One region of the Bradyrhizobium sp. ORS 278 genome, then DNA from elsewhere that is predicted to be linked to it. Evidence: predicted binding sites of a transcription regulator. Region 1 holds the regulator's gene; the other holds the start of a gene.
What was found. Region 1 encodes LexA, which represses DNA repair genes until DNA is damaged. Its sites were predicted from a motif close to TGTTCNNNNTGTGTTCNG; they were not measured.
Positions count from the first base shown of each region.

Region 2: the regulator LexA is predicted to act here: its motif matches at 1,936-1,953, upstream of BRADO_RS02990 (helicase-related protein).

Region 1 is NC_009445.1:4,311,377-4,314,792, forward strand. Features, by position in the region: gene glp (gephyrin-like molybdotransferase Glp) at 1-992, shown strand, start outside; gene lexA (transcriptional repressor LexA) at 1,213-1,911, shown strand; gene BRADO_RS19200 (hypothetical protein) at 2,212-2,652, shown strand; gene BRADO_RS19205 (ComEC/Rec2 family competence protein) at 2,824-3,416, opposite strand, start outside.
Region 2 is NC_009445.1:657,862-661,277, forward strand. Features, by position in the region: gene rpmB (50S ribosomal protein L28) at 1-240, opposite strand, end outside; gene BRADO_RS02985 (DUF3108 domain-containing protein) at 783-1,634, shown strand; gene BRADO_RS02990 (helicase-related protein) at 2,096-3,416, shown strand, end outside.

The sequences.
Region 1 (3,416 bases):
TCGGCGAGGTCGCGGCGGGGCGGCCGTTCGATCGACTCGTCGGCCCCGGCGAGGCAGCGCGCATCTTCACCGGCGGCGTGGTGCCCGAGGGCGCCGACGCGGTCGTGATCCAGGAGGACACGACGGCGGACGGCAGCCACGTCGTGATCAATGAGCCGGCGATCAAGGGCCGCCACATCCGGCCCGCGGGCGTCGACTTCCATGAGGGCATGGTGCTGCTGAAGGCCGGCCGCCGGCTCAGCGACCGCGACCTGTCGCTCGCGGCCAGCATGAATTATCCGACGTTGCCGGTACGGCGCCGGCCCAAGGTTGCTCTGCTCGCGACCGGCGACGAGCTGGTGATGCCGGGCTCGACGCCCGGCCCTGGCCAGATCGTCTATTCGAACGGCTACGGCCTGCGCGCGCTGATGCGCAGCGAGGGCGCCCAGCCGATCGACCTCGGCATCGCCGCAGATACGCTGGAGGCCACGGTCGCCGGGATCCGCCGGTCGCGCGATGCGGAGGCCGATATCCTGGTGACGACCGGGGGCGCCTCGGTCGGCGATCACGACCTGGTCAAGCAGGCGCTCGACGCCGAGGGCGTCGAAATGGCGTTCTGGAAGATCGCGATGCGGCCGGGCAAGCCGATGATGCATGGCCGTCTCGGCGGCATGCGCGTGATCGGCCTGCCGGGCAATCCGGTGTCATCCTACGTCTGCGCCGTGCTGTTTCTGGTGCCACTGATTCGCAGCCTGCTCGGTCGCGAGGCGCAGCTGCCGCGCGAGACCGCCCTGCTCGGCCGCGAGCTCGGGGCCAATGATTCGCGCGAGGATTATTTGCGCGCACAGCTCGACATCCGCGCGGACGGCGTGCTGGTCGCGACGCCGGTGACGCAGCAGGACTCGTCGCTGCTCGGGAATCTCGCGCTGTCGCAGGCGCTGGTCATCCGTCCGGCGTTCGCGCCGAAGGCTGCAGCCGGAAGCCCCTGCGAGATCCTCCGCCTGCCGCTTTGAGCCAATTTCCCCGGCAAAGCCCGGTCTGTTCACCCTATTTTTAGGATTGCGGAACACACATCGAACATATAGTGTTCGTTCATGATTTGTTTTTAGTATGTTGCGGGCGAATGCGATCGTCCGAGTCCCGTTCGCTCTTCGACACTGGTCTTGGGAGCATCACTGGTCTTGGGAGCATCGTGCGGGACTCGAACGACATCAAACCGGGGACAAGGTCGAGATGCTGACGCGCAAACAGTACGAACTTCTGCGGTTCATCAACGAGCGGCTGAAGGAAGCCGGCGTGCCGCCGTCCTTCGACGAGATGAAGGATGCGCTCGACCTGCGTTCGAAGTCCGGCATCCATCGTCTGATCACGGCGCTGGAGGAGCGCGGCTTCATCCGCCGGCTGCCGAACCGCGCCCGCGCCATCGAGGTGATCAAGCTGCCTGAGCTGTCTCAGGCGGCCGGCAATCGCCGCGGCTTCACGCCGTCGGTGATCGAAGGCAATCTCGGCAAGGTCCGCACCTCGACGCCGGCGCTGGAGGATGGCGAGCGTCCGGTAGCGGTGCCGGTGATGGGCCGAATTGCCGCGGGCACGCCGATCGAGGCGCTGCAGACCCGCAGCCACACCATCAGCGTGCCGGCCGACATGCTCGGCAATGGCGATCACTACGCGCTCGAGGTGCGCGGCGATTCGATGGTCGATGCCGGCATCCTCGATGGCGACATGGCGCTGATCCAGCGCAACGAGACCGCGGACACCGGCGACATCGTCGTGGCGCTGATCGACGACGAGGAGGCGACCTTGAAGCGCTTCCGCCGCCGCGGCGCCTCGATCGCGCTGGAGCCGGCCAACACCGCCTATGAGGTGCGCATCCTGCCGCCCAACCGGGTCAAGATCCAGGGCAAGCTGGTCGGACTCTATCGCAAGTACTGATTGCGCGTGCTCCGCGGTCGCGGTGATGCATCGCGATCGCAGCACGGGCTGCTCAATCGATCGGCGGCGCGACGACACGCTGCGTGCGCCGCTCAAAAACAAGTCACGCGCGAGCGCACCTCATGATGTGCAGCGCGGCACGCTCAAACGCTTGTGATCGTCAGCGGCTGCACGCGGCGAAGATCAGCGCAGAAATGCCGCGAAGCGCGCGCTAACATCTCTCCGATGTCCACTCTGATAGAGGCCTGCGCCTGTCCGGGGGGAGCGCGGGTCGGCTATCTCTGAACGAGGAGCGATCCGATGTGTGACTACAGCCTCCATGCCGTTGCCTCCCGTCCCGCCAAAGTCGGCGAGACGCTGATCTCGACGACGTTCCGCGGCACCGCGACCCGCGGCTTCGCGCTCGAAAGCGAGCCGACCGTTGCGGTGTGCATGCTCCCTGGCACCGAGCTCGCCTTCGCCGAGGACGTCCGCTACGACAGCCGCTGGCTGTGGACGCGGACCATTCGGGAGCGCGTCGCCAAGTTCAACACCATCGAGAAGCACATCCCTGATCGTCATCACGACGCGATCGAGTTCGCCGACGGCCGTCATGTGCTGGTGACGCAGCTCTGCGAAGGCCAGCGGGTTACCGTGCTGCAACTGCCGGTCAGCAAGCAGCCCGGCGAGCGCCGCCCCGAGATCGCAACGGAGACGCCGGCGCAACAGCCGACACCGATCCGCCGCATCAGCATTACCTGACGCATCGGATCGAGCCCTCGCGTCCTCGCATCGGATCGCCTCCAGGCGCTGCAATCCCGGACCAGCCAAGGCCGGCCTGCGGATTGCAGCGTCTCCGCTGTTCCAGATGCCAGTTGGATGCCATGCGTATCGGCTTGAAGCGACCGATCTGAACCGGCTCGTCCGGACTAATTAGTCGTCTCCGCCCTGCTCCGTCTCCGGCGGTGTCGCATCCTGCGCTCGCGGTCCCGGCGTGCGCGGAGTCAACGTGGTCTCGAACTCCCCGGCCTCAGCGGGCGCCGGCCACCACGGGCGGTCGGTGCCGTCGGCCCGCACGGGCACGACGGCGAATCCCTTGTCGCGCGCGACCAGCATCAACGCGCCCTGCTGCTGCAGGCGCGGGCGGTCGACGACAGCGGCCGCGCAGGATGATGGCGCGGCGCGCGCCGTCACCACCAGCGCCGCACGGGCGCAATCATCGGCGAGCGCATCCGCGCGCAGGGTGAGCGCAACGAGGCGGCCATCGGCCAGCGCCAGGACGCAGCCCGAATCGTCGCAGGACACGCCATGGCCGAGCGAGGAATCGGCCGGCAGCCGCGCATCGGCATCGGCGGCGAGCCACTCGCGGGTGACGAACACGTCCTTGCCGTTGCGCATCACATGCAGAAGCCCGTCGCGGCCGCGCACCGCGACCGCGCGGCCATCGCCGGAGACGAGAATGTCGGGCTGCGGCGTCGCGGCGGCCCATGCGGCCGCGATGGCGAGCACCGCCGCGCCGGACCAGC
Region 2 (3,416 bases), 3.7 Mb from region 1:
GCGCGGCGACAGCGCCGCGGCATTCGCCTTCATCAGATACGCATCGAGGCCGCCATTGTGGTCGACGCTCTTGATGGCATTGGTCGAGACGCGCAGGCGCACGTTGCGGCCGAGTGCATCCGAGATGAAGGTCACGTTGCACAGGTTCGGCAGGAAGCGCCGCTTAGTCTTGATATTCGAGTGGCTGACCTTGTGGCCAACCTGGGGGCCCTTGGCCGTCAGTTCACAGCGCCGCGACATGGCAATAAATCCTCTCTCATCCCCGCACCCTCAGTCCGCTCGTGTCGGCGGGCCGCGGGGGTCCAAAACTCGTCCAGCTCGTCTCTGGGAGATGCGGTCGTATAGGGGGGACGCGGCTTTTCGTCAAGGTTTTGAAGGCCGCGCGAAAACGAGGGAGCCGGGCCAGCGCCATTCGCCAGGCGAGTCCAGATGTCAGCGCGGCGCCTGACCAGTTCGTCTGACAGCAGAAAAGCCGGCGTATAATCAAAGATATAGCCTGCAGACTAGACCATATAAACGGCGCATTCCGGCGGGATGGATGGTACTCTGCGTCTCGTCTTGAAGCGCCAGAACGGCGGCACGCTGGCACGGTCGGGATGTCGGTGCGCGGTTCCGGCCAAACTCGCGCGGGATCCGCGGCTCATTCCGGCGCAAAGCGCTGGACAAACCGCCATTGTCGGGCGGTTCGCGTTGTTCGAGGGCGTTTTTGGCTTAAGTAACGAGGACGACGTGCCGGATTTGTCCGGCGTTCAGGCAGGCGGATCGGCAGGATCAATCCTCACGTGACCATCATCTCGGCTCTCCCATTCGTCTCCCGTTACCTGCTTCCGGCCAGTTCCGCGCTGGGACTGCTGCTGTTGCTCGCCCCGAGCGCTCAGGCGCAGGCCAGGCTCGATGCGCAATATGAGGCGTCGCTGGCCGGCATCCCGGTCGGCAAAGGGACCTGGGCCATCGAGATCGGCGACGATCAGTACGGCGCCTCGGCGCAGGGCGGCACCGCCGGGCTGCTCAAGAGCTTCTCGCAAGGGTCCGGCAATGGCTCGGTGCAGGGCCGCGTCGTCAACGGCGCGCTGGTGGCCCAGAGCTACCAGGCCTCGTCGACAACGGGGAAGAAATCCGAGCAGATCCGCATCAACCTGCAGAACGGTACGGTGAAGGATTTCACCATTGAGCCGACCCCGCCGGTCGATCCTGACCGCGTTCCGGTGACCGATGCGCACAAGCGCGGCGTCTTCGATCCGATGACCGCCTCCCTGCTGCGCGTGCCCGGCAATGGCGAGCTGTTGTCGCCGGAGTCCTGCCGCGGCGCCGCGCCGGTGTTCGACGGCCGGATGCGCTACGAGCTCAAGCTCGACTACAAGCGCATGGAAAACGTCAAGGCCGACAAGGGCTATCGCGGTCCTGCGCTGGTCTGCGCGATCTACTTCACGCCCGTCGCGGGCTACATCCCGGACCGCCCGGTCATCAAATACCTCGCTCAAGCCCGCAACATGGAAGTCTTCTTCGTGCCGCTCGCAGGCACGCGGATCCTGGTGCCGTTCCGCGTGGTGATCCCGACCTCCTTCGGCACCGCGATGCTCGAGGCGACGTCGTTCATCACGCAGGCCACGCCGCACGTCGCCAAGACCCAGTAGCGCCGAGCCTAGCCCGTAAGCGTTCCGTCGACCGGGCAGCGCTGGCCGCGAAGATCGGGGTGACGATTGCGTGCGGAAGAGCGAGCCATGCGATGTTTCTCCGTCGTGTCGGGAATCCGTTTGACTCTTCCCTGATTCTGATTCGACTCGGCGCCCGCGCCGACTTCCGTCAGTTCCATCGCAAAACCGTTGCTTGTGGAGCCTGCAAAAACTTGATCTAGTGTCGACTAAGTCGCAGAGCGCGAGATGTTGCGGTGAACGAAGCCGGAAAGACGATGGAGTCACCGATTCCTTCGTGATTCGTTCTCAAGGCGTTCCGAAGCTTACGCTGCGTGCCTATATGCGTCACAGGATGAGACAGAGGTGAGGACCGCAGCCTCCTGAAAATCACGATAAATCCAGCATCCATCGCGCCCGACCAGCGCGCCTGCAACGCCGGCTTCGAGACCCAAATTTAACGAATGGCTTTTTCGTCTTCTTCGGCTGCCTCGCCTTTCGAGCGCGCGTCCGACCGTGCATCCGACCGTGCTCCTGGAAGCGGCGTCACCGCCGTGCTCGGTCCCACCAACACCGGCAAGACCCATCTCGCGATCGAGCGCATGCTGGCGCATTCGTCGGGCATCATCGGCCTGCCGCTGCGGCTGCTGGCCCGCGAGGTCTACAACAAGATTGCCGATCGCGTCGGCAGCGAGACGGTCGCGCTGATCACCGGCGAGGAAAAGATCAAGCCGAAGAGCCCGCGCTATTGGGTCTCGACCGTGGAGGCGATGCCACGCGACCTCGACGTGTCGTTCCTCGCCGTCGACGAGATCCAGATCGCGTCCGATCTCGAGCGCGGCCACGTCTTCACCGACCGCATCCTCAACCGTCGCGGCCGCGACGAGACGCTGCTGCTCGGCGCTGCGACGATGCGCCCGATCATCGAGCGGCTGTTGCCTGGCGCCTCGATGGTGACGCGGCCGAGATTGTCGCAGCTCGAATTCGCCGGCGACCGCAAGATCACGCGACAGCCGCGGCGGACCGCGATCGTCGCCTTCTCGGCCGACGAGGTCTATGCGATCGCGGAGCTGATCCGCCGCCAGCATGGCGGGGCGGCCGTCGTGCTCGGCTCATTGTCGCCGCGGACACGCAACGCGCAGGTCGCGATGTTCCAGAATGGCGACGTCGATTATCTCGTCGCGACCGACGCGATCGGCATGGGCCTCAACCTCGATGTCGATCACGTCGCTTTTGCCTCGGATCGCAAATATGACGGCTATCAGTTCCGCCGCCTGACGCCGTCGGAGTTTGCCCAGATCGCGGGCCGCGCCGGGCGCGCGACGCGCAACGGGACCTTCGGCACCACCGGGCGTTGTGCGCCGTTCGAGCCCGAGCTGGTCAACGCGCTTCAGAACCACACCTTCGACAGCGTGAAGATGCTGCAATGGCGCAATTCGAAGCTGGATTTCGCCTCCCTCAGCGCGCTGCAGGTGTCGCTGGCGCTGGCGCCGGGGCACGAGGTGCTGACGCGGGCGCCGATCGCCGAGGATCTGCGCGTGCTCGACCACGCCGCGCGCGACGCCGAGGTGCGCGACATGGCGCATGGCGCCGCTGCGGTCGAGCGCCTCTGGGAAACCTGCCAGATTCCCGATTATCGCCGGCTGTCACCGGCCGCCCATGCCGAGCTCGTCACCACGGTGTTCGGCTTCCTGATGCAGAAGGGTCGGATCCCGGACGCCTGGTATGCCGCGCAAGTCGACCAAGCCGACCGAACCGATGGCGACATCGACACGCTGTCAGGCC